DNA from 3 places in the Pseudomonas imrae genome. Region 1 is predicted to be linked to each of the others. Evidence: predicted binding sites of a transcription regulator. Region 1 holds the regulator's gene; each other region holds the start of a gene.

Region 1 (10,378 bases):
CGGCGTGATGTTGGCGGCGACGGCGTTTTCACTGATCGTGCCGGGGATTGCCGCTGCCGAAAACCTGGGGTTGACGCCTTGGGCTTCAAGTGGCTTGGTCAGCTTCGGCATCATGTTGGGTGCATTCGGGTTGTTTCTGGTGGATCGCAAGGTGTCTGGTGCCAGTCCAGACACGCTGGTGGGCACGCCCGAAAAGCCGGTCGTTCCACCGCGCATATGGCTGTTCGTATTTGCGATCATCGCCCATAACATTCCTGAAGGCATGGCGGTGGGGGTGTCGGCAGGCGGCGGCATGCCTGACGCCGACAGCCTGGCCATGGGCATCGCCTTGCAGGATGTGCCAGAAGGCCTGGTAATTGCGCTGGTGTTGGCAGGGGCGGGGATGTCACGGCTCAAGGCGTTTCTGATCGGTGCTGCATCTGGGCTGGTAGAGCCGCTCTTTGCGATACTCTGCGCCTGGTTGGTGAGCCTGGCCGAGATGTTGTTGCCCCTGGGCCTGGCATTGGCGGCTGGGGCGATGTTATTGGTGGTCACGCATGAAGTAATTCCCGAGTCGCGGCGCAATGGCAATGACAAGCTCGCCAGCCTGGGATTGTGTATCGGGTTTTGTCTGATGATGACGATGGACACGGCGCTGGGGTGAAACGATGTAATCGGGGTGGGGGTTACTCACCCTCCCCGAAGTAATCATTGATCAAATCCACCAAGGCTTTCATTGCTTGTTCTTCCTGCTCGCCTTGTGTCTTCAGATGAATCTTGGTGCCTTTGCCTGCGGCGAGCATCATCATCGCCATGATGCTCTTGCCATCCACCATGGTCTCCGGCGTGCGCCCGGCGCGAATATCGCAAGGAAACTGACCTGCGACCCCAACGAATTTAGCTGACGCACGAGCATGCAAGCCCAGTTTGTTGATGATTTCAATTTCCAGAGCGGGCATCGCGGGTGTGTTCCTTTCAGCTAAGGTCGCGGTGGCGGACCTGGACATTCTTGAGGATTTTCTGCAAGGCCTGACCCAGGCGCTCGGTCAGGTAGACAGAGCGGTGGTGGCCACCGGTGCAGCCAATGGCAATAGTGACATAGGCCCGATTGCTGGCTGCAAAGCGTGGCAGCCATTTAAGCAGGTAACTGGAGATATCCTGGAACATCTCCTCGACGTCCGGTTGTGCGGCAAGATACTCGGCCACCGGCAGGTCCAGGCCTGACTGATCGCGCAGTTCCGGCTTCCAGTAAGGGTTGGGCAAGCAGCGCACGTCGAACACCAGGTCGGCATCCACAGGCATGCCTCGCTTGAAGCCAAAGGACTCGACCAGAAAGGCAGTCCCCGGCTCTGGCTGGTTCAGCAACCGAAGCTTGATGGCATCGCGCAGTTGATAAAGGTTCAGGCTGGTGGTGTTGATCTTGAGGTCAGCCAGGTCAATGATCGGTCCCAGTAACTTGGTTTCGTCTTCGATGGCTTCGGCCAGTGAGCGGTTCGCGCTGCTCAGCGGGTGGCGGCGACGGGTTTCGGAGAAACGCTTGAGCAGCGTTTCTTCGTCGGCATCCAGGTACAGCACATCACAATGAATGTGCTTGCTGCGCACCTCTTCCAGTAGCTGCGGGAAGCGTGTGAGATGGCTGGGCAGGTTGCGAGCGTCGATGGACACCGCCACCAGCGGCTGCGCCAGTTCCGTGTGGATCAATGCACGCTCGGCCAACTCAGGCAGCAAGCCGGCCGGCAGGTTGTCGATACAGTAGAAGCCGTTGTCCTCGAGGACATTAAGGGCGGTGCTTTTGCCCGAGCCGGAACGGCCACTGACGATGATCAAACGCATGATTACTGCCCGCTTTGTTCATCCAGGACAACCTGATAGAGCGCCTCATTGCTTTTGGCGCTGCGCAATTTGTCGCGTACATCCTTGCGGTCGAGCATGCTGGCGATCTGCCGGAGTAGTTCCAGGTGTGCATCGGTGGCCGCTTCCGGGACCAGCAGAACGAACAACAGGTCTACCGGCTCACCGTCAATGGCGTCGAAGTCGATTGGGGCGTCCAGGTGCAGCAGGGCGCTGACGGGCTGCTCGCAGCTTTTAAGTCGGCAATGAGGGATTGCGATGCCGTTGCCAAAACCGGTTGAGCCAAGTTTTTCACGGGCGATCAGGGCCTCGTAGACATCTTGCATCTCCAGCTCGGGCACTTCGCGACCGATCAGGTTGGCAATCTGTTCGAGGGCTTTCTTTTTACTGCCGCCCGGCGCGTTCACGAGCGAACGGCCGGGGGTCAGGATGGTTTCAAGTCGGATCATGGGGGGAGAGTTAACGACCTGTACCTTGCATCAGGTGCAGATTCTTTTCCTTATGCTTTATGAGTTGGCGGTCCAGCTTGTCGTACAGCGAGTCAATTGCCGCGTACATGTCTTCATGTTCCGCGTTGGCGACGAGTTTGGCGTTCGGTACGTGCAAGGTGGCCTCGATTTTCTGCTTGAGCTTATCGACCTCCATGATGACTTGCACGTTGGTGATCTTGTCAAAATGCCCCGCAAGCTTGTTCAGCTTGCTCTCGGTGTATTCACGTAGGGGTTTGGTGACTTCCAGCTGGTGTCCACTGATGTTGACTTGCATACAGCTTCTCCTTCGTTGCCAGTGCATAAAGCGGCAGGCAAATGCCTGCCACTGGAACGCTGTGGCCCACCCGTCACATCAACCGTTTACGCTCGCTGGACGGCGCGATTCCAAGGGACTCGCGGTATTTGGCGACGGTTCTACGGGCGACCTGAATGCCTTGTGCCTCCAGTAAACCAGCGATCTTGCTGTCACTCAACGGCTTTTTCTGATTTTCCGCGGCAACCAGTTTTTTGATGATCGCGCGGATCGCTGTGGACGAGCATTCGCCGCCTTCGGAGGTGCTGACGTGGCTGGAAAAAAAGTACTTCAGCTCATAGATACCCCGTGGGGTATGCATGAATTTCTGTGTGGTCACTCGGGAAATAGTCGACTCGTGCATGCCTACCGCTTCGGCAATGTCGTGCAGGACCAGCGGCTTCATCGCCTCATCGCCGTATTCCAGGAAGCCACGCTGGTGCTCGACGATCTGTGTGGCCACTTTCATCAAGGTCTCGTTGCGACTTTGCAGGCTCTTGATGAACCAGCGGGCCTCTTGCAACTGATTGCGCATGAACGTGTTATCGGCGCTGGTGTCTGCCCTGCGGACGAAGCCGGCGTATTGTGGGTTGACTCGCAGGCGTGGCACTGACTCCTGGTTGAGCTCTACCAGCCAGCGTTCGTTGTCCTTGCGCACGATTACATCCGGAACGACATACTCCGCCTCGCTCGACTCGATCTGCGAGCCAGGGCGAGGGTTGAGGCTTTGTACCAGTTCGATGATCTGGCGCAGGTCGTCTTCCTTGAGCTTCATGCGGCGCATCAATTGGCTGTAATCGCGGCCGCCCAGCAAGTCGATATAGTCGGTGACCAATCGCTGCGCTTCTGTCAGCCACGGCGTCTTGGCAGGCAACTGACGCAACTGCAACAACAGGCATTCGCTGAGGTTGCGGGCGCCGATGCCGGCCGGTTCAAATTGTTGGATGCGGTGCAGGACGGCTTCGATTTCGTCCAGTTCGATGTCAAGTTCCGGGTCGAAAGCCTCAAGAATCTCTACAAGGGTTTCGTCCAGGTAGCCCTGGTTATTGATGCAGTCGATCAGGGTTACGGCGATCAGGCGATCGGTGTCTGACATCGGTGCCAGGTTCAGTTGCCACAGCAAATGACTCTGCAGGCTCTCGCCGACAGAGGTGCGGGTGGTGAAGTCCCACTCATCATCGTCGTTGCTGGGCAGGCTGCTGGCGCTGGTCTGGTAGACATCTTCCCAGGCTGTGTCCACCGGGAGTTCATTGGGAATACGCTCGTTCCATTCGCCTTCTTCGAGGTTATCCACCGTCGGGGCGGTTTCCTGATAGGAGGGTTCCTGCACGTCGGTGTTGGGTTTTTGCTCGATGTTGTCGGCCAGGGGGTCGGCGTTATCGAAGTCGTCGCCTTCTTCCTGGCGTTCGAGCATCGGATTGGACTCCAGGGCCTCCTGGATTTCCTGTTGCAGGTCCAGGGTCGACAATTGGAGCAGGCGGATGGCTTGTTGCAGCTGCGGTGTCATCGTCAGCTGCTGGCCCATTCTCAGGACTAGCGATGGTTTCATGGCAGGGGCTTAACACCTTATTCGCCGGCGCAGTGCGCCATCCACGACAGGGCGCGTGAGCGCCAAACATAAGCAAATTATATGCCTGATATCGGTGGCTTTGCCTAGAGCGCGGTAACAATAAAAACTATGAGGTTTTTATTGACTTGCGCGCTCTCTGGCGCTGAGCCATGACACCATGGTGTTTACAGGCGGAACTCATGGCCCAGGTAAACTTCCTTGACCAGTTCGTTGGCCAGGATAGTGGCGGCGTCACCTTCGGCAATCAGTTGGCCATCGTTCACGATATAAGCGGTTTCGCAGATATCCAGGGTTTCGCGCACGTTGTGGTCAGTGATCAATACTCCAATGCCCTTGGCCTTGAGGTGATGGATGATCTGCTTGATATCGCCCACCGAGATTGGGTCCACACCGGCAAAAGGTTCATCCAGCAAGATGAATTTCGGTGCAGTGGCCAAGGCGCGGGCGATCTCCACGCGGCGACGTTCGCCGCCGGACAAGCTCATGCCGAGGTTGTCGCGAATATGGTTGATGTGGAATTCCTGCAGCAGGCTTTCCAGCTCTTTGCGGCGGCCGTCGCGATCCAGTTCCTTGCGAGTTTCAAGGATTGCCATGATGTTGTCTGAGACTGACAGTTTGCGGAAGATCGACGCCTCCTGAGGGAGATAGCCGATACCGGCGCGGGCGCGACCGTGCATGGGCTGGTGGCTGACATCCAGGTCGTCGATCAATACACGCCCCTGATCCGCCTGGACCAGGCCAACAATCATGTAGAAGCAGGTAGTCTTGCCTGCACCGTTGGGGCCAAGCAGGCCGACGATCTGGCCGCTGTCGATCGACAGGCTGACGTCGCGCACGACCTGACGGCTTTTATAGGCCTTGGCCAGATGCTGGGCTTTCAGGGTTGCCATTACTGGGCCTTCTTCTTCGGCTGGATAACCATGTCGATGCGTGGACGTGGCGTAGTGACGTTGCTGCCATTGGCGCGACCAGCGTTGGCGACCTGTTTCACGGTGTCATAGGTGATTTTTTCACCCTCCGTGGAGTTACCGTCGGTGCTCAGGACCTTGGCTTGGTCAATCAGTACAATGCGGTTTTGCTGGGCATGGTACTGGATTGTCTTGCCATAGCCTTTCATCGGGCCGGCGTCGGTTGCCGATTGCTTCTGCTCGAAATAAGCCAGGTTGCCCACCGAGGTCACGACGTCGATATCGCCATTGGCAGTGCGGGTAAGCGTCACCTTGTTACCGGTGATCTTCATCGAGCCCTGGGTGATGATCACGCCACCGGTGTAGGTCGCGATGCCTTGCTTGTCATCCAGTTGCGCATCGTCAGCCGAGATGTGGATCGGTTGCTGGCTATCGTTCGGCAGGGCCCAGGCGCTCACGCTTCCCAGTGCTGCGCCCAGGCCGAGCAAAATAGGGAGGGTTTTAACGAGCCTCATACTGTCCTCTTACGTTCGATAGCAGGTGTATCCTGCTTTCTTTCAAATACGCTTTCATTCCCTTGCCAGTCGATACACCGCCAGCTCCGTCGATTCTAACGTTTTGCTCGGTCTGCGCATATTGCTTCTGGGGGAATACGGTCATGCGACTGCTGGTGATCACGGTCTGGCGATTCTCGGCATCGGTGCGGGCAATGCGTACGGAGTCGATCAATTCCACTTCGGTGCCGTCCGGATTGACTTCGCCGCGCTTGCTGGTGACGTGCCAAGGATATTCAGTGCCGCGATACAGATTCAGGTCTGGGTTGGTCAGCAATGTGACCTCCGTGGCCTTCAGGTGTTCGACCTTGTCCGAAGTCATCTCGTATTGCACCTTGCCATCGGGCAGGAACTGCACGCTGTAGGCGTTGGTGGCGTAATAGTCGATGGCGCCCCCGTCGACCCGCGCAACAGGCTGGTCGAGGAAGCGCTCCGGGCTGATATTCCAGTAGCCCACTGCCAGGAACAGAGCGGCGATGGTCCCGAATATCAAAAAGTTGCGAATCTTTTTACTCAGCATAGATAGCTCTATAGGTAGGCGGCGTGGGCCGCTTCAAGGCTGCCCTGTGCGCGCAGGATCAGCTCGCAGAACTCGCGGGCGGCGCCTTCGCCGCCGCGGGCCTGGGTAATGCCATGGGCGTGTTCGCGCACAAATACTGCGGCATTGGCTACGGCCATGCCCAGGCCGACACGGCGGATCACCGGCAGGTCAGGCAAGTCATCACCCAGATAAGCGACTTGCTCATAGCTTAGGTTCAGTTTGCCAAGAAGCTCATCCAGAACCACCAGTTTATCCTCGCGGCCCTGATAGAGGTAAGGAATCCCCAGATTTTGTGCGCGGCGTTCCACAACCGGCGTTTTTCTGCCGCTGATGATTGCCGTTTGCACGCCAGAGGCCATCAGCATCTTGATGCCCTGACCGTCGAGGGTATTGAATGTCTTGAACTCGCTGCCATCTTCGAGAAAGTACAGGCGTCCGTCGGTCAGTACGCCGTCAACATCGAAAATTGCCAGTTTGATGGCCTTGCCTCGTTGCAACAGATCGGTGCTCATTTACATCACTCCTGCGCGAAGCAGATCGCCAAGGTTGAGGGCGCCGATCGCTCGATCATCGTTGTCGACCACTACCAGGGCACCGATCCTGTGGTCTTCCATGATCTTCAGGGCTTCGGCCGCGAGCATTTCGGCGCGGGCGGTCTTGCCGTGGGGGGTCATCACATCGTCGATGGTCGCTGTGTGGATATCGATAGGGCGGTCCAGGGTGCGGCGCAGATCGCCGTCGGTGAAAATCCCGGCCAGGCGACCATCAGATTCCAGGATTGCCGTCATGCCCAGGCCCTTGCGGGTCATTTCCATCAGCGCATCCTTGAGCAGGGTGCCGCGCGGCACGCTGGGCAATTCGGTGCCGGAGTGCATGACGTTTTCCACTTTCAGCAGCAGGCGACGGCCCAGGGCACCGCCCGGATGGGAAAAGGCGAAATCTTCGGCGGTGAACCCACGCGCATCCAGCAGGGCCACGGCCAGGGCGTCACCCATGACCAGGGCAGCAGTGGTGGAGGAGGTCGGCGCCAGGTTCAGCGGGCAGGCTTCATGAGCCACATTTACATTCAGGTTGACTTCGGCGGCCTTGGCCAGCGTCGAGTCCGGGTTGCCGGTCAGGCTGATCAGCTTGATGCCCAGGCGCTTGATCAGCGGCAGCAAGGTGACGATTTCATTGGTGGTGCCGGAGTTGGACAGGGCCAGGATAATGTCGTCGCGGGTGATCATGCCCATGTCACCATGGCTGGCTTCGGCTGGGTGAACAAAAAACGCAGTGGTACCGGTGCTTGCCAAAGTGGCCGCAATCTTGTTGCCAATGTGCCCTGATTTGCCCATGCCGACCACGACCACGCGGCCTTTGCTGGCCAGAATCATCTCGCAGGCGCGGACGAAATCTGCGTCGATTCGGACCAGCAAGCCTTCTACGGCTTCAAGCTCGAGGCGGATGGTGCGCTGTGCGGATTGGATAAGATCGCTGGATTGGCTCATGTTTGAAATCGTATAGCCTGACGAAAAGTCGGCGATTATAGCGGTAATGATCAAAACCCTCACGCAAGTTCGTCAGGCTTCGTTCGCACGGGCTGCGGGATGCGTCGCAAATAGGCTTTCTCACCTGTCCTGTTTCTGAGCAAGCTCTGTTCCGGCCTTGGGCGCTTTAGCCGAGCAGTGATATAGTTCGCCGCCAGTTCGGTCCGCGCAGCCCATGTGTCTAACTGTGGAAACCAGTTGTCACAAACATGGTCCTGAGTGAGAAGCTGCATCCCAAGGAGTTTAGATGAGTGCCGATAACGCCTACGCGGTCGAGCTGAAGGGTCTTTCCTTCAAGCGCGGTGCGCGCAGCATCTTCAATAATGTCGATATTCGCATTCCCCGCGGCAAGGTCACCGGCATCATGGGGCCTTCCGGTAGTGGCAAGACGACGCTACTGCGCCTGATGGGCATGCAGTTGCGCCCAACTGCCGGTGAAGTGTGGGTCAATGGCCAGAATCTGCCGCAACTGTCGCGTAGCGATCTGTTCGATGCGCGCAAGCAGATGGGCGTGCTGTTCCAGAGCGGCGCTCTGTTCACCGACCTCGACGTCTTTGAAAACGTGGCATTCCCGCTGCGGGTGCACACCCAACTGTCCGATGAAATGATTCGTGACATCGTGTTGCTGAAACTGCAGGCCGTCGGGCTGCGCGGAGCCATCGACCTGATGCCTGACGAGCTTTCCGGCGGCATGAAGCGTCGTGTTGCATTGGCGCGTGCCATTGCCCTTGATCCGCAGATCCTTATGTACGACGAACCGTTCGTCGGCCAGGATCCCATCGCCATGGGCGTACTGGTGCGCCTGATCCGCTTGCTCAATGACGCGCTGGGCATCACCAGTATCGTGGTTTCCCACGACCTGGCCGAAACGGCGAGCATCGCTGACTATCTTTATGTCGTCGGTGATGGCCAGGTGCTGGGGCAAGGTACGCCTGAAGAGCTGATGAACGCCGATAATCCGCGTATTCGTCAGTTCATGACGGGCGATCCCGATGGCCCGGTGCCTTTTCACTTTCCGGCAGCGGACTACCGCTCAGACCTTCTGGGGAAGCGCTGATGCGTAAAACTTCTTTAATCGAGAAGATTCGTCTTTTCGGTCGTTCCGGTATCGACATTGTCGAAGTACTTGGGCGTTCAACGATTTTCCTGTTCCATGCCTTGCTTGGCCGTGGCGGTATCGGCGGTGGTTTTGGCCTGCTGCTCAAGCAGTTGCACTCGGTGGGCGTGATGTCCCTGGTGATCATCGTGGTCTCCGGGGTGTTCATCGGCATGGTGCTGGCGTTGCAGGGGTTCAATATCCTCTCCAGCTACGGTTCCGAGCAGGCGGTCGGGCAGATGGTGGCCCTGACCCTGCTGCGCGAGTTGGGGCCGGTGGTGACAGCGTTGCTGTTTGCCGGTCGTGCCGGTTCTGCGTTGACGGCCGAAATTGGCAACATGAAGGCCACCGAGCAGTTATCCAGCCTGGAAATGATCGGCGTGGACCCGCTCAAATACATCGTTGCACCACGCCTGTGGGCCGGCTTCATATCCCTGCCGTTGCTGGCGATGATCTTCAGCGTTGTCGGAATCTGGGGTGGTTCGTGGGTTGCGGTGGACTGGCTGGGCGTCTACGACGGCTCCTACTGGGCCAACATGCAGAACAGCGTGACCTTTAGCGGTGACGTGCTCAATGGGATCATCAAGAGCATCGTCTTCGCTTTTGTAGTGACTTGGATCGCCGTATTCCAAGGCTACGACTGTGAACCCACTTCAGAAGGGATCAGTCGTGCCACCACCAAGACCGTTGTGTACGCCTCGCTGGCGGTACTGGGCCTTGACTTCATTTTGACCGCCTTGATGTTTGGAGATTTCTGATGCAAAACCGCACTGTGGAAATCGGTGTCGGCCTTTTCTTGCTGGCTGGCATCCTGGCTTTACTGTTGCTCGCCCTGCGAGTAAGTGGCCTGTCGGCCAGCCCGACTACCGATACTTATAAACTTTACGCCTACTTCGACAATATCGCCGGTTTGACGGTCAGATCAAAAGTGACCATGGCCGGTGTGACCATCGGCAAGGTCACGGCAATCGATCTGGACCGCGACAGCTTCACCGGCCGAGTGACTCTGCAACTGGACAAGAAGGTGGATAACCTGCCGACTGACTCCACTGCATCCATTCTTACGTCGGGCCTGCTGGGCGAAAAGTACATCGGTGTCAGCGTGGGCGGGGAAGAAGCCTTGCTCAAGGATGGCGCGACCATTCATGACACACAGTCGTCGCTGGTGCTGGAAGACCTGATCGGTAAATTCCTGCTTAATACGGTTAGCAAAGACGCCAAATGAGGAGCTTGTTGATGATCTCTACCTTGCGACGTAGCTTGTTGGTGCTGCTAGCAGCCTTGCCATTGATGGCTAGCGCCGTGGCGGCGCCTTCGGCACACGACATTATTGATCGGACCACCAAAGAATTGCTGGCAGATCTTGCCGCCAACAAGGAAAACTACAAGCACAACCCGAGCGAGTTCTACAACGCTCTTAACGGGATCGTGGGCCCTGTGGTAGACGCTGACGGTATTTCCCGCAGCATCATGACCGTCAAGTACTCGCGCAAGGCTTCGCCTGCGCAAATGCTGCGCTTCCAGGAAAACTTCAAGCGCAGCCTGATGCAGTTCTACGGCAATGCCTTGC
Region 2 (10,378 bases), 1.8 Mb from region 1:
GACCGCAAGATCGACATTGGTGCCTTCGATACGCCGACGTTCACCGGCCTGCCGGTTGGCGTGGTGGAGAAAGTCGGCAAACGCGATATGCAGGTAGTGACGCACGAACCGCTGTCCAACGGCGACGGCTTGAATGTGCTGGTCAAACGTGAGGTGGTCGGCTTTCGCGCAAACATTGCCGAAGCCCGGGGTGAATTCGAAGAAGACGGCGAAAAACGCTACCGCTACCGCGTCGAACCCAACGAGATGCCGGGTGGGCTGTATAACCTCAAGCCGAGTCATCCACTCAATCGCAACCTGGATCACAACTGGCAGCAAGCGTTACTCAAGACCTCGGCCGAACGCCGGATTGGCCTGTCCTGGCTGGCGAGCCTGCGCGAGGACTGCCTGGAACTGACCGCCACCAGTGAGGAAGGCGTGAGCGTCAGCACCACCCTGCCCGGCCCGTTTGGTATCGCCAACAAGCCAGAGCAGGCCCTGGAGCAATTGCACGATCTGCTGGGCCAACTGGGTACCACCCAATACCACGCCACGACTATCGAACTGGATGCACCGCAGGCGTACTTCATTCCCAACTCGCAGCTCAAGGCCTTGCGTCGCGACGTTATCGAAGCACTGACTGGCGCTCGAATCCAGGCACATCCTCGCGGCGGGCGCAAAGCTGAAACCTCACCGCCGCCGGTGTACCCCGAATCGCATCTGTCGTTCCTGGCCAACGTCTACAACCAGAAGGCCCGTGACTTCTATCACCGTCATGGGGTCAAGCTGATCGACGCGGCCTACGAGGCCCACGAAGAAACCGGCGAGGTACCGGTGATGATCACCAAGCACTGCCTGCGCTTCTCCTTCAACCTGTGCCCCAAACAGGCCAAAGGCGTCACGGGCGTGCGTACCAAGGTGGCACCGATGCAACTGATCCAGGGTGACGAAGTGCTGACCCTGAAGTTCGACTGCAAGCCCTGCGAGATGCACGTCATTGGCAGGATCAAGGGTCATATCCTTGATTTGCCATTACCGGGCAGTGGTGTGCAGCAGGTGGTGGGGCATATCAGCCCGGCCGACTTGCTCAAGACCATTCCTCGCGGCACGCACTAGCCGTTCCCGCACGCGGCGCCCGGCGCCGCGTGCGTGTCAAGCGCCCTGAGCCCGGCCATCGGGCTTGAGGCGCCACCACCATCCGCGCTGCAACCCCGCCGCTGCCAGCAGAATCGCCGCCACACCCAGCCATTGCGTCCAGCCCAAACGATGCCCATAGGCAATCCAGTCGACCAGAATCGCGGCAATCGGATAGATAAACGACAGTGCGCCGGTCATAGCCGTCGGCAACTTCTGGATCGCGCCGTAGAGCAACACGTACATCAAGCCGGTATGCACCACACCCAGCGTCAGCAATGCCGCCCAGGCCTCGAAGGGCGCGGATAGACTCTGCCACGAGACCAGCGGTGCCAGCAGCACGGCTCCGGTCGTCACCTGAATCAATGCCATCAGGTGCGGTGGCACTGCCTTCAAACGCTTGATGATCAGCGCCGCAATCGCATACAAAAACGCGGCACCCATTGCCAGCGCCACGCCCAGTAGATACTGGTCACCGCTGTTTTGCTGCTCGCCATGGGCAGTCACAATCGCCAGCATTCCCAAAAAGGCAACGCTCAGCCATGCGAGTTTTTGCACGGTGATCTTTTCACCGAGAAATAGCGCAGCGAGCATGACCAACATGAACGGCTGCACGTTGTAGACTGCCGTACTGATCGCGATCGATGCCTTGGCATAAGAAGCGAACAGCAACAGCCAGTTGCCTACGATGGCCACGCCACTGAGCACCGCCCATCCAAGTGTCGAATAGCTCACCAGATCGACCCGCAGATAGCCCAGCAGCCAGCACACCAGTAACAGGGTCAGGGCGCCGATGACGCAGCGCCAGAACACCACCTCGATTACCGGCACGCGGGATACCAACACAAACCAGCCGATCGTGCCTGAGATCAGCATGGCGCCGACCATTTCCCACGACCCGCGACGCATGGATTTGTCCATAGTTGAGCTCCTCGAATGAGGCTAAATTATGGCAATCTGCATCACTCAGGCTCCAGCGTCTAAAAAAGGCAAAGAGCTGCTATTACCTTTTCTTATTAGGCAAAGTTGCACATTCACTACAGGGGATAGTCATGATTGACGTTATCGACCAGCAATTGATTGCGGCCTTGATGGAGGATTCACGACGGTCGCTCAAAACCCTGGCGGGCATTACCGGCCTGTCCTCGCCCAGTGTCAGTGAGCGACTGCGGCGACTCGAAGAGCGTGGGGTGCTCAAGGGCTATACCGTCGATATCGACCCCAAACACTTCGGTTATCTGCTGCAGGCCATTGTGCGCATCCGCCCCCTGCCCGGCCAATTGCAGGAAGTGGAGCGCCAGATCCAGGCGATCCCGGAGTTTACCGAGTGCGACAAAGTGACGGGCGACGACTGTTTCATCGCGCGGCTGCACGTACGTACCATGGATCACCTGGATACACTGCTGGACCGGCTCAACAGCTACGCCGAAACCAATACCGCAATTGTCAAGAAAACCCCGGTCAAGCGCAGGCTGCCGCCGTTGGCCGAGTAAGGCAATTGCCGCTCAGGGCTCGGGGTCATCCGGATCCTGAAGTGGTACCTCAGCGTCGTCCATCAGCGAACCTGGGTCTTCATTGCCTGGGTCATTGATGGGTTCCTCTTCAGGCTGGGTATGCATGCTCACCTCCTCTAGCCGCCCTGGGTATCAATATCGGCATCTGTCTCGGGCTTGGGTTCACGCTCGGGCTTGAAATCCGGGCTGAACTCGTTGTCCTTGGCTACCGGGTCGGCATCCGCCCTGGGGTCCTTGGGTGCGGCAGCGCCAGTGTCTGCAGGTGGAACCTGGCGCGTATGCAGGTCTTGGTTGTCCTTCGCGTTCATGTGTACCTCTTTGCAGCTGAATCAATACGCACATGCGTAAGGTTAAGGTCGCACCGGGCAAGCCGAAGTTCAGTCAAATGGGGCGCGGCTGATCAATGGTCATCCGCCGGGGTTGTCCACCTGGATATACACCGAGAACGCCCCCAGTACGATCCAGAACACCATGAACAGCCAGGGCGTGCGCACCGAGAACAGCAGGGACTTGCGATACCCTTTGTGGGACGACTCGGTTTCACAGAACAGCGGCGACTCATCGTAGGCCAGACCCATCATAGGTTCGCTGCGCAACAGCTCGCTTTGCTTGAAATGCCAATGGTCAATGATGTCATAGGCCGCACGAATGCCCGGCCAGGCATTCAGTGAGCTGAGCACCCCAAGCAGTGCCAGAAACAGCGGCACCACTAGCGTGAACAACTTGCCCCACTCCGGGTTGAGATTGCCCATGCCCGAAACAAAGGCAATCACCAGGAACGATTGCGCCGTCAGATAGGCGTCGGTGCGGTTGGCCAGGATGCTGGTTTCGTATTGGATTTCACGACGGTAGAAATCCAGACGCTCCTTGGGTGAGCCAAATATCCTCGCGTTGTATTCAGCGTGTTCGCTCAGCGCCGACTCGGGGTTCTGTGGAGAAATAATCCTGGGCACAAGCGGTGATCCTCGCAGCACTTAATTCCCTTAGAAGAATCTGCCTGGTCCTAAGTTCAAGTAGGTTGGCTGCACCATCCTGACGCAGTGGTCGCACCGTGCATGCACCGCACTTGAGCATGACGGGCCGATAAGCCGCCCCCATAGGCGGTTTACCCTGCAAAAAACGGTTTAGGCACAGGCATTGCTTTAGTCCTGCCGGTGCCTACCTGCCAAGGTCAATACAGGAGTAATCGTTACCCCCCTGACCCAGAGCCGACTCCACAAGAAAGTAAGGACCAGGCCTGCTGGCGCCCAACGCCACGGGCTCATAAAAAATGCGTTTTCTAAAGCGGCAGTGCCAACCCATGGTTTTTTCACGGCACTGACAGGGTAATTGGAATGGCTCGATCTTTCTTTGATGAGATGAATGACGCAAATGGTATCTGCCGTGCGCACTACCAGGACTTCTGCAACTGGCTGGCCAATACGCCGCCGGAACTGCTGGCACAGCGCCGCCGTGAGGCCGACCTGCTGTTTCACCGGGCAGGCATCACCTTCACCTTGTACGGTGACGAACACGACACCGAACGCCTGATCCCCTTTGACATCATTCCCCGCAGCATTCCCGCCAGCGAATGGAGCATCATCGAGCGCGGGTGCATCCAGCGTGTCAATGCCTTGAACATGTTTCTGGCCGACATCTACCACGATCAACGCATTATCAAGGCCGGGATCATTCCCGCCGATCAGATCCTGGGCAATGAGGGTTATCAGAAGGCCATGCTCGGGCTGGACCTGCACCGCGATATCTATTCCCACATCTCCGGGGTCGATCTGGTACGCGATGGCGACGGTACTTACTACGTTCTTGAAGATAACCTGCGCACCCCAAGCGGTGTGAGCTACATGCTCGAAGACCGCAAAATGATGATGCGCCTGTTCCCGGAGGTGTTCGCCAGGCAACGTATCGCCCCAGTGGACCATTACCCCAACCTCCTGCTCAAGACCCTGAAAAGCGCCAGCCGCCTGGACAACCCCAACGTCGTGGTACTGACACCGGGGCGTTTCAACAGTGCGTTCTTTGAACACGCGTTCCTGGCCCGGGAAATGGGCGTGGAACTGGTGGAAGGTGCCGACCTGTTCGTCCACGACCTGAAAGTATTCATGCGCACCACCGATGGCCCGAAAGCCGTGGACGTGATCTACCGCCGCATCGACGACGCGTTCCTCGATCCCATGGTCTTCAACCCAGAATCAATGCTCGGCGTCCCTGGCCTGGTAGCCGCCTATTGCGCCGGCAACGTGGTGCTGGCCAATGCCATCGGTACCGGTGTGGCCGACGATAAATCCATCTATCCCTATGTACCGCAGATGATCCGCTTCTATCTGGACGAAGAACCCATCTTGCAAAACGTACCCACGTTCCAGTGCCGCAAACCGGACGAACTCTCCCACGTGCTGGCGCACTTGCCGGAACTGGTGGTCAAGGAAACCCAAGGCTCCGGAGGCTACGGCATGCTGGTGGGCCCGGCGGCCAGCGCCGCCGAAATCGAGGACTTCCGCCAGCGCATCAAGGCGCGCCCCCACGCCTACATCGCCCAGCCCACCTTGAGCCTGTCGACCTGCCCGACCTTTGTCGAAAACGGAATCGCGCCCCGCCACATCGATTTGCGACCGTTTGTGCTATCGGGCAAGGAAACCCGGCTGGTGCCTGGAGGCCTGACCCGTGTTGCACTGCGCGAAGGTTCATTGATTGTCAACTCGTCGCAAGGCGGCGGAACCAAGGACACCTGGGTGGTGGAGGGCTGAGTATGCTGAGTAGAACCGCCGCAGATCTGTATTGGATGTCGCGTTATCTGGAACGTGCGGAAAACCTGGCGCGTATGCTGGAAGTCAGTTACTCGCTATCGCTGATGCCCCAGGCCGGGCGCAGCGATGGCCTCGACGAACTGGCGATGTCGTTGCTCAGCAGCGGCACCCTCGACAGCTACCTGGAGCGCCATCGGGAACTGGACGCCGAGCGCATGCTGCACTTCTTCGCCTTGGACGCAGCCAACCCGGCGAGCATCTATAACTGCCTGCGCGCCGCCCGTGGCAACGCCCATGCAGTACGCGGGCGGATCACCGCCGACATGTGGGAGAACCTCAACGCCACCTGGCTGGAGATGCGCAGCATCGCCACAGGCGGCCTGGCGCGCCATGGCATCAGCCACTTCTGTGACTGGGTCAAGCAGCGTTCGCACCTGTTCCGTGGTGCCACCGCAGGCACCATCATGCGCAATGACGCCTATCGCTTCATTCGCCTGGGCACTTTTGTCGAACGGGCTGACAACACCTTGCGCCTACTGGATGCGCGCTACGAGATGTTCGGCGAAGAGTCCGAAGAAGTCAGCGACCTTTCGGCCCGGGGCTATTACCAATGGAGCGCCCTGCTCCGTGCCTTGTCATCGTTTGAAGCCTACACCGAGCTGTATCCCAATGCGCTGAATGCCCGGTCCGTGTCGGAACTGCTGTTGTTGCGCAGCGACGTTCCCCGCTCGCTGCACGCCTGTATCGAAGAGTTGAGCCATATCCTGGCCGACTTGCCGGGCAGCTACGGCCGTGCTGCACAACGCCTGGCCGCCGAGTTTGAAGCGCGGCTGCGCTATACCGGGATTGACGAGATTCTGGAAGAAGGCCTGCACACCCGGCTGACGGCGTTCATCGACACGGTGCGTGAGCTGGCACAGGCGATTCACAGCTCTTATCTGGAAGTGGTCTGAGTCGCAGCCCTGTAGAAGCGAGCTTGCTCGCGAAAAACCTCAACGATAACGCGTACATCAGGATAAACGCGGCGCTTTGGAGTTCTTCGCGAGCAAACTCGCTCTTACAGGGGAGGCATTCACTGACCACCAGCGTGGCAACAACTGCCTGACTTTACTCTCGGCAAAGCGATCGTCGATCAGCATTACCGTGCCCCGGTCCTGTTGGGTGCGAATCACTCGGCCCGCAGCCTGTACCACCTTCTGGATCCCCGGGTACAGGTAGGTATAGTCATAACCGGCGCCAAAGATCGCCGCCATGCGCTGCTTGATCTGTTCATTGACCGGGTTCAACTGCGCCAGGCCCAGGGTGGCAATGAACGCACCGATCAGGCGCGCACCTGGCAGGTCGATACCTTCACCGAACGCTCCGCCCAACACGGCAAAGCCCACACCCTGGCTGTGCTGGGTGAATTGGTCGAGGAAGGCCTGACGTTCGGCTTCGGCCATGCCTCGCGCTTGATGCCACAGCGGAATATGGGGATAGCGCTCAGCCAGTAACTGCGCCACTTGCTGCAAGTAATCGAAGCTGCTGAAAAACGCCAGGTAGTTACCTGGCTGGCGCTGGAACTGCTCGGCGATCAACTCGACAATGGGCGCCAGGGACGCTTGGCGGTGCACAAAACGCGTGGATATCCGCTCGACGATGTGTACCTGCAATTGTTCTGCGTGGAACGGCGACTCGACGTCGATCCAGGCCGTGTTCGCCGGCAGTCCAAGTAAATCAGTGTAGTAATGCCGGGGGCTCAAGGTCGCGGAAAACAGCGCGCTGCTGCGGGCCGCCGTCAGCCGCGGCCGAAGGAACTCGGCAGGCACGACATTGCGCAGGCACAGGCGCGAAAAGCGGCGTTTGGCGAGTGGGTCTCGTTGGGTGATGTCAAAAATGAACTGCTCGTTGAACAGCTCTGCCACCTTTGAAAACTGCAACGCATCAAAGTAGAAGCGTTGCAGCTCACCACCCAGCGCCTGGGGATGGTCGTTGAAATATTCGCCCATGGCGCCAGTACACAGCGCCAAGGCTTGCAGCAGTTTTTCCGGTTTGTCCCCATAGGCCTGATACGGCGCGATCTGCTCCTTGTGCAAGGCATTCCATTCGCGGTTCAAGCGCTGCAACGGCTTTTGCAAAGGCTCTGGCGCGGTGGCCCGCAAGGCCTTGAGGGCGTGCTGGTCCAGCTCGGCGCTGTACATCGAGCGGCCACGTTCCACCAGGTTATGGGCTTCATCCACCAGCACCGCGACACGCCACTGGTTGAGCTGGGCCAAGCCAAACAGCATCGCGCTGAAATCAAAGTAATAGTTATAGTCGGCGACCACCATGTCGGCCCAGCGCGCCATTTCCTGGCTCAGGTAGTACGGGCACACCTGGTGGGCCAGGGCTACTTCTCGAAGCCGACGCTGATCGAGCAGGCGCACTTTGTCCGCAGCTTCACGGGCTGCCGGCAGGCGATCATAGAAGCCTTTGGCCAAGGGGCAGGAATCGCCGTGACACGCCTTGTCGAGGTGTTCGCAGGCCTTGTCCCGCGCCACCAGTTCCAGCACCCGCAGGGTCAAATCCGCACGGCTGTCGTGTAGCACCTGCACGGCGTCCAGGGCCAGTTTTCGCCCGGGGGTTTTCGCGGTAAGAAAGAACACCTTGTCCAACTGCTGGGGCGCCATGGACTTGAGTAGGGGAAAGATCGTGCCGATGGTTTTACCGATGCCGGTGGGCGCCTGTGCCATCAGGCAGCGCCCGGTGCTGGCGGCCTTGTACACCGATTCGGCAAGCGCCCGTTGGCCTGGGCGGAAGTCGTCATGGGGAAAAGCCAGGGCCTGGACCGCTGCGTCACGGGCCTGGCGTTGGCGCATCTGCTGCGCGGCCCAGCCAAGAAACAACGCACACTGCTGATTGAAGAACCCCTCCAGTTCACCGGCCCGGCAGGTCTGGCTGACCAGGGTTTCACGCTCGCTGACAATGTCGAAATACACCAGCGCCAGGATGATCTCGGCAAGGCCCAGCTTCTGGCACATCAACCAGCCATACACCTTGACCTGGGCCCAGTGCAATTGCCTGTGGTTGGCGGGCTGGGCTTCAAGGTCGCCACGGTAGGTCTTGATCTCCTCCAGTTGATTGCGCTCAGGGTCATAGCCATCTGCACGGCCCCTGACGGTCAACTGCAGATAGTTGCCCTCCAACGTTACCTCGTTCTGGTAGTGGGCGCTGCGCCGGGCAGCCACGGTACGGTGGCCGACAATCCCTTCCTGAGCGCTGGGTGAGGGAGTGAAACGCAGGTCGAGATCACCGACCTTGGCGGTGAACTCACACAATGCGCGTACCGCGACGGTGTAGCTCAAGCCCCCTGCTCCGCCCAGCGCACGTAGCAGACCGTGACTGGCATCTGATGCACGCCACAAAACTCCAGCCAGCGCAGTTGGTTGTCTTGCAAGCGATCGCCGGGGCCTTTGACTTCGATCATGCGGTAGCTCTTTTGCGCAGGCCAGAACTGGATCAGGTCCGGCATCCCTGCACGATTGGCGCGAATATCCAGCAACAGGCGGGCGAACCAGTGCCGCAAATGCTCGGCGGGCAAGCAGTCGAGAGCCTGGTCGAGCAGCTCTTCATTCAACACGTTCCAGAACACGAACGGCGACTGGATACCCCACTTCTGGGCATAGCGCTGGCGAATGGTGGTCTTGTAGCGTTCGTCCTGCAGTTCATCCAGGCAGGCGGCGAACAGTTCGGCTCGACGTTGATGGAAGTCTTCGCTGTGCAAATCCACCGGGCCACGCTGGAAAGGGTGAAAAAATGCCCCTGGCAACGGCGCGAAAATCGCCGGCCAGCACAACAGCCCGAACAGCGAATTGATCAGGCCATTCTCGACGTAATGCACCGGTGCGTCTGCCTCGCTCAGGTGCTGTTGGACGCAAGACTCCACGGCTGCCAGCGGCTGCGGGAATGGCAACTCCAGATCCAGGCGCAGGATCTTGCACGGCTTTGGCTTGGGCACGGCGGGCTCGCCCAGCCTGCGGCGCAGCCGGGGTAGCACCCGCAACAGATGCTGTTGCTCGGCCGCGCTGTGGGGGGCGGCTTGTGCCTGCAGCGCCAGGGTCATCGCCTGGGCAAAGTCTTCCCGACGCTCCAGTACCCGGATCAGGCGCGCCCGCGCACCGGGATAAGAACAGTCTCGATAGATCACTTCGGCCAGGCCCAGCTCGGCTATCCGCTCACAATGCTGGCCGACTTGAAACAACAGCTTGGCGCGGCGCTGCTCCAGCCATGGGTTATCGGTGTCCAGCGCGGCGATTTGCTCCAGCACGCCATGCAGTGAGTCACCGGCCTCGAACGCCTGCTGGCATTGATGGAGAAACACCAGCCCGTAAATATCGTCACGGCTGCGCAGCCCACGGGACTCGGCGCAGAACTCGACTTTTTCGTAGGCATAGATACCCAGGTCCGCCAGCACGAACTCCGACCAGTCCTGGTACAGGTTGCCGAAGAACATCAGGCGCAGCCGATCACACAGGTCCATGATCGTCAGGCTGTAGAGCGGCTCTTCAAGTTGCGGGCACCATTGCTGGAAACTGCGCGGTTCAGCGAACTGCGCCGCCAGCAGCGGCAGCCAGTCGGCTTTCTTGCCTTTGCGTTGCTCGATCCAAGGTTCGAAAGCCGCGAGGACTTCGCCTTTGTTCAGCAACGCAAACAGCTCTGCAAACGTGAGCAAGCCCTGCTCTTGGACCCAGCCGTGTTCCAGCAAGGGAATAACCGCTGCCTGGGTCGGACCGATCTCGCCATACGCCAGCTTGCCAGCCCGAAAGTGTCGGCCCTTGCGCATGACCATGCGTACCAGCAAGGCCTGGGCGGCTTGCGGCAACAGGTCGAATTGCCGAATGAAATGCTGCTCCTCGCGGTCCAGCAAATCGGCATAGCGCTGCCCTAGCCAATCAAGAACTTGGCGGAAGTTATGCAGGTAATAGAAAGGGTCTTCCAGGGGATTGGACATTGCAGGCACTTGATCAAACACTGGTTATGCATACAGAT
Region 3 (10,378 bases), 2.4 Mb from region 1:
TCTGGGTCGGGGTCGGCGGCTGAGGCTTGTCATCTTTGCGATCACTGCCCTGCGACAGACCAAAAGCCTGAGGCATCGCCAACCCAGGCCAAGCCGCACCTCCCCATGCGGGTCCACTGCCCGGATACGAAGAAATCATCATTTTTATTCACTCCCTGATCACCGGACGGGTTCGCCACCCACTCCGAAAAGCGACTGCTCTCTTGTCGAGCGAGGCGGCATTAGCCTTCGCTCGGTGGCAAACAGCCGTAATCCGTTCCAACAAACCAATGTCAGATCGTTGCCGGCCCGCCTCAGGAAGTTGTGCGCCGATCAAATAGCGCGCGAAAAAAAGCCCCTCGATCGAGGGGCTTTTGGGTGAAGCGTCAGGCCCGCAACATCAGGTCATTTGAATGATGGTCTGCATCAGCGTGCTTTCAGTGGAAATAGTCTTTGAGTTTGCCTGGAAGTTGCTCTGGGCCTTGATCAGCTCCACCAGCTCGCTGGTCAGGTTAACGTTTGAGTTTTCCAGGGAGTTGGCAACGATCGTACCCAAGGTGCCGGACTGAGGCGTGTCGTAGCCTGGCTGGCCGGAGGAAAAGGTTTCTTTCCAGGTAGTACCGCCGTTTGGCTGCAGACCCTGTTCGTTGTTGAAGCTGGCCAGGGAGATCTGGCCGATCGCCTTGCTCTGCTCGTTACTGAAGGTGGCGAACAGAACGCCACTGCCGTCGATTTTCAGGCCCGTGATTTCACCCGTGGCATAGCCGTCGGTAATCGGCGGGTTACGGTAGCTGGCCGAGTTGTGCTGGGTGATGTTGGCCATGTTAATGGCAATGCCGGTCGGGTTGGCCGCCGCTCCGTTCTCTACCCACACGCCTTTGTCCAGCACACCCGGCTTCCAGTTCGCGATGGTCAACGTGGTGTTGGACACCGTGCTCGGAGGCGTGACGATACCTTTCAGGGCGCCCGCCGTGTCGAAAGTCAGGGTCGAAGGTACAGGCGCCACGGCACCGGCACCGCTGACAGGTGTACCGTCAGGGTTGCGGCCGTCGATCAAGGTGTAGGACTTCCATTCATTGGCGCCCGTCTTGACCATGTACTGCACCATCGGGTGCGAATTGCCCTGAGTGTCGTACAACATCGTGGAATATTGGGTGGTGAACGTCGATTCCTCCATCGGATCGAACGGCTTGAGAGCCTGGTCGATCACCGGCTCCGAGGACTTCAGGTTGCTGCTGGAGTCAACCTTGGTGGATGCCTTGGGTGGCAGGTTCGACTGATCGATCCGCAGGTCGACCAGATTGCCCTTGATCACTTTGCCGTTTTCATCCGTGGCATAACCTTGCAGGCGCGAGGTGCCAGTGGAGTTGGTGACGTAGCCATCCTTGTCCGGCCTGAACGTACCGGAGCGGGTGTACTCCAGAGAACCGTCGCTGCCCTTTTGCACGAAGAAACCGCCGCCCTTGATCGCCATGTCCAGCAGGCCGCCGGTACCGGTGATTTCACCTTGGTTGAACTGCTGGGAAACGGCGGCCAGGCTCACGCCGCTGCCGATAGCGTTATGACCACTGCCCAGTTTGGAAGCAGCATAGACGTCGGCGAACTCCGCACGGGATGACTTGAAACCAGTGGTCGCAACGTTGGCGATGTTGTTGCCAGTCACGTCCAGTTGTTTGTTGGCCGCATAGAGGCCGCTAAGGCCGATGTTAAAAGACATGTTTCTCTCCTATTGCCGTAGTTAGCCGGCTCTATGTGCCGATAGTCTGAATTTGCGACAGCTTGATGCTGCCCAGGCCGCCAGACAGGTTGAGCAGCATTTCGCCGCCGGTCTGGCTCAGGGTCACGCTGGTGACGGTGGCCGGCAGCGAGGTTTTCAAGGCTAGGGCGTCACCGGCATCGTTTTTGGTGGAGGCCGCAAACGTGTAGTTGCCGGAGTCGACTTTCTCGCCAGCCTCATTCTTGCCGTCCCAGATAAAGTCCGACTTGCCAGCGCCCTGGGCGCCCAGTTCGATGGTCTTGACCAACTTGCCGTCCTTGTCGGTGACCTTGATCGTGACGTTTCCCACCGATGATGTGACATCCACCGAACCGGTGAAGCTCTTGCTGGTATCAACCAGTGCCTTGTCAGTGCCTATGATCACTGAGCGGCCCACCAGCGACGAGGCTTGCAGTGCTTGTGAGGACTTGTAGTTGCTGGAGATCGCATTCACCGAATCGTTCAAGGTGTTGATGCCTTCCAGGCTGCTGAACTGCGCCAGCTGCGCAACGAACGCGCCGTTGTCTTGCGGCGACAGCGGGTTCTGGTTCTTCAGTTGGGTAACCAGCAGTTGCAGGAACGCATCCTTGCCCAGGGACTGGTCGCCGGATGCCTCTTTGGTGGCACCCGCCAGGCTGTCCTGGTTGGCTGCGGCATCCTTGACCTTGGAGTTGAACAGGTCCTGGATCGTCGAGTTATTCGACACATCGTTAGTAACGGACATTCTTTGGCGCCCCTTATCACTGACCCAGGGTCAGGACCTTCTGCATCATGGCTTTGGCGGTGTTCATCATTTCCGCGTTGGTCTGGAACGAACGACTGGCGGAAATCATGTCAGCCATTTCCTCGACCACATTGACGTTGGGGTAATACACATAGCCCTTTTCGTTGGCCGCTGGATGATTGGGTTCGTAACGCGCCTCAAGGTTGCTCTGGTCTTCAACCACCCCCAATACCTGGACACCCTGGCCCGCTGCATCCTGGCTCTGGAACAGCGAGTCGCTGCCACCGCTCTGGCCACCCTGGAACATGGTGGCAAACACCGGATGACGAGCACGGTAGGTCTGGTCAATGCTCGAGGACACCGTCTCTGCGTTGGCGATGTTGCTGGCAACGGTGTTCAGGCGTGTGGTCTGGGCGCTCATGCCACTACCGGCAATATTGAAAACACTGGATAGCGACATGACTTACTCTCCGCGCAGGGCCGACATCAGCCCTTTGAATTTGCTGTTAAGCAGGGTGAAGCTGGCCTGGAAGCTCACCGAGTTCTCGGCGTAGTTCGATTGCTCCAACTGGGCATCGACGGTGTTCTGGTCGATCGATGGCTGCATCGGCGTGCGATACATCAGCGACTCATCACCGTTGCCCATGCCCAGGGCTTCGATATGACGGTTGTTGGTCATATTCAAGGCAAAGGTGCCATTGCTGGTCTTGTCACTCTGTGCTGCGAGCACGGCAGCGAAGTCCAGATCCCGCGCCTTATAGTTCGGGGTGTCGGCGTTGGCGATGTTATTGGCCAGGACTTCGGCACGTTGAGCGCGAAAGCCCAAGGCTTGTTCGTGGATACCGAGCGCTTTATCGAAGCTGATGCTCATGGCGGAAACCTTTAGGCTGACCTGCTGTTCGTAACGAGGTTTTAGCAAGCACCATGCCAGCTTTACCAAGCCCAATAAATCAAGGGGTTACGAACAGGTTGCCGGCCGTCCTGCCGGAAAAGCGGCAAGCGGTTTCCGCGAAGTGTCAGTAAAGCGGCAATGTGGGTGAGGTATTTGCCGCCGAAACAAATGTGCGGGCTTGTGTGGGAGCGGGCTTGCTCGCTCCCACATTTTGATCTGTTTTATCTTGTTACTTGGCCTGGTAGATGATCCCCGGGCTGCACTGCACCATCTGGTAATGGTCGGGCAATCCATTCAACGCCTCGGACGCCCCCAGGAACAGATAGCCCCCACGCTTGAGGGTGCTGTGGATGCGCAACAGGATGTCTTTCTTCACTTCAGCCGAGAAGTAGATCAACACGTTGCGGCAGAACACGATATCGAATTTGCCCAGGCTGGCGTAACTGTCCAGCAGGTTGAACGAACGAAACTCCACCCGACTCTTGATCGGTGCCTTGATCGCCCATCGCCCGGCACCCTTGGGGTCGAAGTAACGCTGCAGGCGCTCAGGGGACAAACCACGTCCCAGGGCCAGGCTGTCGTACTCGCCGGTCTTGCAGTTGGTGAGCATGGTGCCGGACAAGTCAGTCGCCACAATCTGCACGCCAGCCTTCAACTGCCCCAGATTGGTCCGCTCGAACTCATCGATGGCCATTGACAGCGAATAGGGTTCTTGCCCCGAAGAACACGCCGCCGACCAGATTCGCAGACGTTGGCCCGGACTCGCCTTGATCGCCTCGGGCAGTACCTTGTTCTTGAGCACTTCAAAGGGATATGTGTCGCGAAACCACAGGGTTTCATTGGTGGTCATGGCATCGACCACCATTTCCTTGAGCCCGCTGCGCGGCTGTCCCTGGATCCGCTGGACCAACTCGCCCAGGGACTTGATCCCCTGCTGCTCCATCAGCTTGTTGAGGCGGCTGGATACCAGGTACTGCTTGTTTTCACCGAGCAATATGCCACAGGCTTTTTCCAGGAAGACCCGGAACTGTTCGAAATCCAAATTACCCGTAGACAATGATACCGCCTCTTAAATCGTGTGACCGCCAGGGGAAAAGCCCTTAGCCGTGATCTGCTGCCTTGATCCGGTCAACCACCCGGGATGCCAGGTCATCGGGACGAAACTTGGCCAAAAAGTCATCGGCACCGACCTTCTTGACCATCGCCTGATTGAATACACCGGACAATGAAGTATGCAGGATGATATGCAATTTTTGCATACGTGGATCGTTGCGTATCTCGGCCGTGAGGGTGTAACCGTCCATTTCCGGCATCTCAATGTCGGAAATCATCATCAAGAATTCTTCTTCCGGCTTCTTGCCTTCATCCACCAGCTTGCGCAAGTAATCCAAGGCCTGGCGACCGTCATTCAGTGCCACCACTTCGACGCCAACCGTCTGCAGACACCGGGACACCTGCTTACGCGCCACCGAGGAGTCATCGACCGTCAGTACACGCAGCGAGATGGCTTTGTGCGCCGTCTCTGCATCCACCACACCGACCGAAATGGCTTCCGAGGTCGGTGCAACTTCGGCGAGGATTTTCTCCACGTCGATGATTTCCACCAGTTGGTTATCCACCCGTGTCACCGCCGTCAGGTAGTGATCGCGTCCCGTGCCCTTGGGCGGTGGATGGATCTCTTCCCAATTCATATTGACGATGCGTTCCACCGAGCGCACCAGGAAGCCCTGGGTCTTGGTGTTGTATTCGGTAATGATCACGAACGGGTTTTGGCGATCCTGCAAGCCCGCCGAGCCTGTTGCCATGGCCAGGTCAAGAATCGGAATCGTCGAGCCACGGATATTGGCCACGCCACACACTACAGGGCTGGACTTGGGCAACAGGGTGAGCTTGGGGCACTGGAGCACCTCCCGCACCTTGAACACATTGATGCCATAAAGCTGCTTGCCATCGAGTCGAAACAGCAACAACTCCAGGCGATTCTGCCCCACCAGCTGTGTGCGCTGGTTCACTGAATCCATTACACCCGCCATGCCCAGACTCCTACGCTACAAAAACTTACGGGTACGACGTGTACCCAACACTAAACGGCACGAGCTTTGCTTTTTATTGGCCATGGACATCAAAACGACAGTTTCCCGACGCCTTCGCTCGCCACGCTATCGCAGATTGCTCTGCACCTGGACGGCGTTGTTCGTCATGTGCGCGGGCCAACAGGCTCGTGCTGACAACGTCACCCTGCCTGATCTGCTTATCGGCGTCACCCAGGGCTTTCTTGAGTTCACGGTAGAAGATTATCTCGCTACCACGCAGACGCCGGGGCGTTACGAGATCCAGGTCAATCAATTGGACCCTCGCCTGCGCATGCCGATGTGTGACCAGGAGTTGACTGCCACCCTGGAAAGCCCCGCCCAGCCGGTCGGTCGTGTGACCGTGCGCGTGCGCTGTGACGGGGCCTCGCCCTGGACTGTGTTTGTACCCGCCCAGGTCCGACTGTTTCGTGAGGTGGTCACCGTCGCTCGCCCGCTTAAACGTACGGCAATCATCGGTTTTGACGACGTTGCCCTGCGCGAACGAGATATCAGCCAGATCAGCCAGGGCTATCTGACGTCCCTGGATCAGGCCGTCGGGCAAAAACTGACCCGACCAGTGGTCACCGACCAGGTTGTCACCCTGATCCACCTGGAACAGGCGCAAGTTATCCGCAAGGGCGATCAAGTGGTGATTTCCGCCAACAGCGGCGGCCTGAGCGTCAAGATGCCGGGCGAAGCACTGGCTAACGGCGGGATCAGCGAGCAGATCCGGGTCAAAAATCTCAACTCCAAGCGCGTGATCAAGGCCAGGGTAACGGCACCCGGGCAAGTAGAGGTTGCGCTATAGATCACTGGCGCAGGACGCCGGCTTTTCCTACACTGTGCCCACGCGTTCATTGCGCATAGGTTTATTGTCAATCAAGCCTAAAGTTTGCCCGGGTATGGCCGAAAACATGGCAAGCGTCCAAATACCCAGAGGTTTTTTTCAACATGGTCATTGATTTCAGTCGTTTGAATAACGCCCCGGCGTTGCCCGGCAATACGCGTACCAGCGGTGCCAAGGACAACGTTGAAGCCAAGTCCCAACCTTCGCCTGCCCCGGCCGAAAAAACCGTCGCCAGCCAAAGCGGGGAATCGGTCCACCTGAGCAATGAGGCTCAACAACTTCAGAAGGTCACTGACTCGCTGCGCGATCAGCCCGTGGTCAATCAAGCCCGCGTGGCCGAGTTGAAGCAGGCGATTGCCGATGGCAGCTATAAAGTCGACAGCAACCGCGTAGCCAGCAAACTGCTTAACTTCGAAGCCGAGCGCTAGGCAAAGGCCTGCGCCAGGCTTTTGGACGCTTAAAACCCAAGGCCAGCCATGCACGACCACGACGAACATTTACTGCAACTGATCATTGAAGACATCGCTCCCGCACAACACTTGCTCGAGCTGCTTCAAGAAGAATCCCTGGCCTTGCATGGCCGGGATATGCGGCGGCTGGAAGACATCCTGGCACGCAAGCAATCGCTGATCGTCCTGCTTGAACAGCACGGCAAGAAACGCAGCCAGATTCTTCTCGACCTTGGACTTACCGCCGATCACAGCGGTCTGGTACAACTGGCGGGCCATTCGTCAGTCGGCGGCCAGTTGCGCGCCCAAAGCGAAGCACTCAATCAGCTGTTGCTCAGCTGTCAGGAAGCCAACGCGCTGAACGGGCAGTCGATCCAGGTTCAACAAGCCACCACTGCCAACCAGTTGCGCATCCTCCACGGCGGCGAGCCCGCGGCACTGTATAACGCCCAGGGCTCCACCTCGCGACTGGTCAAGCCCAGCACTCTCAGCCAAGCCTGACGTCGGTTTACCGCGCGCCCTATCTAGGCGCGCAACATACTGGCAAAATGCCAATTCTTGCCTGTAGTCGTATTTGCCTGGAGATGGAACAGCCGTGTTCAACACTCTTAACGCGGAAGATGTTCCGCAGTCGCCCAAGGTCCTTACCACACCTCTGGAAATTGCTGGCATCCTGCGGCTGCTACAGGAGAGCCACGACCCGCTGATCATTACCTTCCATGAACGCAATCAGCGGTTCCAGAGTTATCTGGTGGACATCGACCGCGACCGCAAAATACTGAGCCTGGACGAAATGATCCCGCGAGACGGTGAACGCTATCTGGAAAATGGCGAGGCGTTTCGCATCGAGGGCTTTCATGAAGGTGTGCGGGTAGCCTGGGAAAGCAGCGGCAACCTGACCATCAGTGAGACAGGCGAACACCGTACTTACCAGGGCAACCTGCCCGACGAGGTGCTCTACCATCAGCGGCGCAACGCTTTTCGCGCAGCGTTGAAGCTGTCGCAACTGGTCGATGTCGAGCTGGGCGGAGAGAAACTCAAGGCGCCCATCCACGGTAAATTGCTGGATATTTCCGCTACCGGCTGCAAGTTACGCTTTGCGGGCGACATCTCCCCGCGCCTGCAACTGGGTCAGGTCTATGATCGCTTCAGCGCCGCCCTACCCTTCGGCAGCATGAGCACGTCGGTGGAGCTGCGCCACCTACACTTCGAAGAAAACATTGATACCACCTTTGCCGGGGTACGTTTTCACAATATGAGCGGGCTGGTGCAGCGCCAGGTAGAACGTTTCGTCTATCAACTGCAACGCGAAGCGCGTCGGTTCGATAAGGACGACGATTTTTAACGCTGGGTGGCAGCAAAAAAAACGGGCGGTTCCTTCAGGAACCGCCCGTTTTTGGTTTCAGGGACGTGCCCTGCTCAAATCATGCGGGTGCTCGTCCGGGTCCAGGGGCTCGGAGGGCTCCTCCTGGGTGGGCGGTTGTTCCACTCTGTCCTCGGGGTCGACTTCGGAATCAGACTCCGTCGCAGTGGTTTGCATCTGATCCTGCACCACCTGCTCGTCCACCCGTGGATCAAGAGCGGCCACCAGCGGCGAACTGGACATACTGTCGGGCATTGCCACGTGATGCAGCGGAGCGTCGTCCACTTGATGCAGGTTGGTGACAGCCTTGGGCCGGATGCGCCAGACCAGTATCAACCCGCACAAGCTGAAGAAGGCATAGAGCATCTGGCTGCCAAACAGCTTCATGACCACACCCGCCAACAGCGGCCCGACACTCGCGCCGACACCGTAAGTCACCAGCAACATGGCCGTCAGTGACACACGGCGATCACTCTCGACGTGGTCGTTGGAAAACGCAACCGCCAGCGGATACAGGCAGAACTGCACCAGCGAGCACAAAAAGCCGACAACAAACAGTACTTCCAGAGGCACCTTGGCCATGAGTGCCAACGGTAACGCCGCTATCGCCAACCCCAAGGCGAAGCAGCGAATCAGAAGCGCACGGTCATATCGATCCGAAAGCCAACCCAATGGCCACTGCACCACCAATCCGGCGAAAATGCAGCTACCCATGAACAGACCGACCTGTTCGGTACTCAGCCCCTGCTGTGACGCATACAGCGGCGCCAGGCCGTAGAACGAACCGACGATCAGACCGGCACCCAGCACTGTACTGAGAGACTGCGGCACCCGCTTGATAAAAAAGCGCGGCTCCATCGGCGCAGGGTGCAGGGGCGCCGGGTGAATGCGCCGAGTCATGGCCACCGGCACCAGGCACAGGGCAAAACACAACGCGACCAGCATCAGCAGCTCAAGCCCCAGTTGAGGGTGCATGACCAGGATCAACTGACCCAATACCAGGCCCAGGTAGGACGCGATCATATAACCGCTGAATACCAGACCGCGCTGGTTGGCGTCTGCCTGCTCATTGAGCCAGCTTTCGATCACCATGTACTGACACATCATGCCCAGACCGACAACGATCCGCAGCACAATCCAGGCCGGCAGCCAGTCCACCAGCCCATGTCCCAGTACAGCCGCGCCGACAATCCCGGCACAGGTGGCATAGGCACGGATATGACCAACCCGGGCAATCAGCCGATGCCCGATCTTGCCACCCAGCACCAGGCCAAAATAGTTGGCCGCCATTAATGCACCGACCCACAAACTGTCGACATTATCAGCCGCCAGGCGCAAGGCCAGGTAAGTGCTGAGGAGGCCAGAGCCAATCAGCATCATCAAGGAGGCAAAATAAAGGGCCCGAAAAGATTTCCAGATTTTGCGCATCGGCGTTCCGAGCGGCTCCTTGCGGTGGGTGTCAGGCTATCTACACGATAGCCTGATTACGAAAAGCGTCATTAAACCCAGGCATCAGAGCACATCGATACCTGGGCATGTTTAATCCGACAAGTAGCTCAACTCCGGGATCTTCGAAGCTTGCAGCCTTCGATGAACACAGTGCGCAACAGTTCCCTTGCCAATCAGCTTTATCAGACGCTCACAAGCAGGAGACAAGGTACAGGCCATTGACAATATATCCCGCCAATCAGGCCTGCGGCACTGACTTAAAGGTGCAGGCAGCATCTGCATCGACAAAAAACCGCCACAGGCTCTGAAAGGGCTTGGGTAAGCGTTTCACCGACGCTTGAACGCTCACACCAAAAACATGCAAAACGACCTTATTTCCAGATTCAGTCCGATCAGGGGATCGCTTCATTCTGTTCGCCCCGGCAACCCTCCCCGCCGACTGCCTTCGCCAGACCACCACTAAAGATTTTTTCCTGCCTGCTTTTGCCCGGATGATCGCCGTATCCAGCCCCACCCCAGACCCAACGCTGCCGCAGCAACCGAAGCACAAAGGACGCTCAACTTTGCGGCAGATAGCAAACTGGCGTCGTCAAACGCCAGCGCGGCAATAAAAATCGACATGGTAAAGCCAATACCCGCAAGCAACCCGACAAGGACTACACCAGACCAGGTTACGTCATCAGGCAGTTCGCACAGTTTCGACTTTACCAACAAACCCGAGGCCAGTATTACGCCCACTGGCTTGCCTACTACCAACGCCAGGATCACCGCGATGAATACATGCTGGGAAAGCGCATTCTCCAGGTTCGCGCCGGAAAAGCTCACGCCGGCATTGGCAAGTGCGAAG

What was found. The regulator sigma-54, encoded in region 1, starts transcription at its own class of promoters, with help from an activator protein. The targets are predictions, from matches to a motif close to ANTGGCATNNANNTTGCTNT.
Region 2: the regulator sigma-54 is predicted to act here: its motif matches at 3,752-3,771, upstream of OQ460_RS11730 (circularly permuted type 2 ATP-grasp protein).
Region 3: the regulator sigma-54 is predicted to act here: its motif matches at 3,372-3,391, upstream of flgB (flagellar basal body rod protein FlgB).

What each region holds. Positions count from the first base shown of each region.
Region 1 covers NZ_CP110853.2:4,477,447-4,487,824, reverse strand. Annotated here, with positions in the region: gene OQ460_RS20350 (ZIP family metal transporter) at 1-643, shown strand, start outside; gene OQ460_RS20345 (HPr family phosphocarrier protein) at 666-938, opposite strand; gene rapZ (RNase adapter RapZ) at 955-1,812, opposite strand; gene ptsN (PTS IIA-like nitrogen regulatory protein PtsN) at 1,815-2,279, opposite strand; gene hpf (ribosome hibernation-promoting factor, HPF/YfiA family) at 2,290-2,595, opposite strand; gene OQ460_RS20325 (RNA polymerase factor sigma-54) at 2,669-4,162, opposite strand; gene lptB (LPS export ABC transporter ATP-binding protein) at 4,348-5,073, opposite strand; gene lptA (lipopolysaccharide transport periplasmic protein LptA) at 5,073-5,606, opposite strand; gene lptC (LPS export ABC transporter periplasmic protein LptC) at 5,593-6,165, opposite strand; gene OQ460_RS20305 (KdsC family phosphatase) at 6,174-6,698, opposite strand; gene OQ460_RS20300 (KpsF/GutQ family sugar-phosphate isomerase) at 6,699-7,673, opposite strand; gene OQ460_RS20295 (ATP-binding cassette domain-containing protein) at 7,960-8,769, shown strand; gene mlaE (lipid asymmetry maintenance ABC transporter permease subunit MlaE) at 8,769-9,566, shown strand; gene mlaD (outer membrane lipid asymmetry maintenance protein MlaD) at 9,566-10,033, shown strand; gene OQ460_RS20280 (MlaC/ttg2D family ABC transporter substrate-binding protein) at 10,045-10,378, shown strand, end outside.
Region 2 covers NZ_CP110853.2:2,635,180-2,645,557, reverse strand. Annotated here, with positions in the region: gene OQ460_RS11755 (peptidase U32 family protein) at 1-1,095, shown strand, start outside; gene OQ460_RS11750 (DMT family transporter) at 1,132-2,034, opposite strand; gene OQ460_RS11745 (Lrp/AsnC family transcriptional regulator) at 2,166-2,606, shown strand; gene OQ460_RS11740 (hypothetical protein) at 2,744-2,935, opposite strand; gene OQ460_RS11735 (hypothetical protein) at 3,035-3,580, opposite strand; gene OQ460_RS11730 (circularly permuted type 2 ATP-grasp protein) at 3,962-5,371, shown strand; gene OQ460_RS11725 (alpha-E domain-containing protein) at 5,374-6,324, shown strand; gene OQ460_RS11720 (ATP-dependent DNA helicase) at 6,382-8,694, opposite strand; gene OQ460_RS11715 (VRR-NUC domain-containing protein) at 8,691-10,340, opposite strand.
Region 3 covers NZ_CP110853.2:1,472,240-1,482,617, reverse strand. Annotated here, with positions in the region: gene OQ460_RS06815 (hypothetical protein) at 1-142, opposite strand, end outside; gene flgE (flagellar hook protein FlgE) at 380-1,696, opposite strand; gene flgD (flagellar hook assembly protein FlgD) at 1,728-2,459, opposite strand; gene flgC (flagellar basal body rod protein FlgC) at 2,476-2,919, opposite strand; gene flgB (flagellar basal body rod protein FlgB) at 2,923-3,330, opposite strand; gene cheR (protein-glutamate O-methyltransferase CheR) at 3,581-4,408, opposite strand; gene OQ460_RS06785 (chemotaxis protein CheV) at 4,452-5,384, opposite strand; gene flgA (flagellar basal body P-ring formation chaperone FlgA) at 5,467-6,231, shown strand; gene flgM (flagellar biosynthesis anti-sigma factor FlgM) at 6,375-6,698, shown strand; gene flgN (flagellar export chaperone FlgN) at 6,747-7,220, shown strand; gene OQ460_RS06765 (flagellar brake protein) at 7,315-8,064, shown strand; gene OQ460_RS06760 (MFS transporter) at 8,122-9,510, opposite strand; gene nhaA (Na+/H+ antiporter NhaA) at 9,991-10,378, opposite strand, start outside.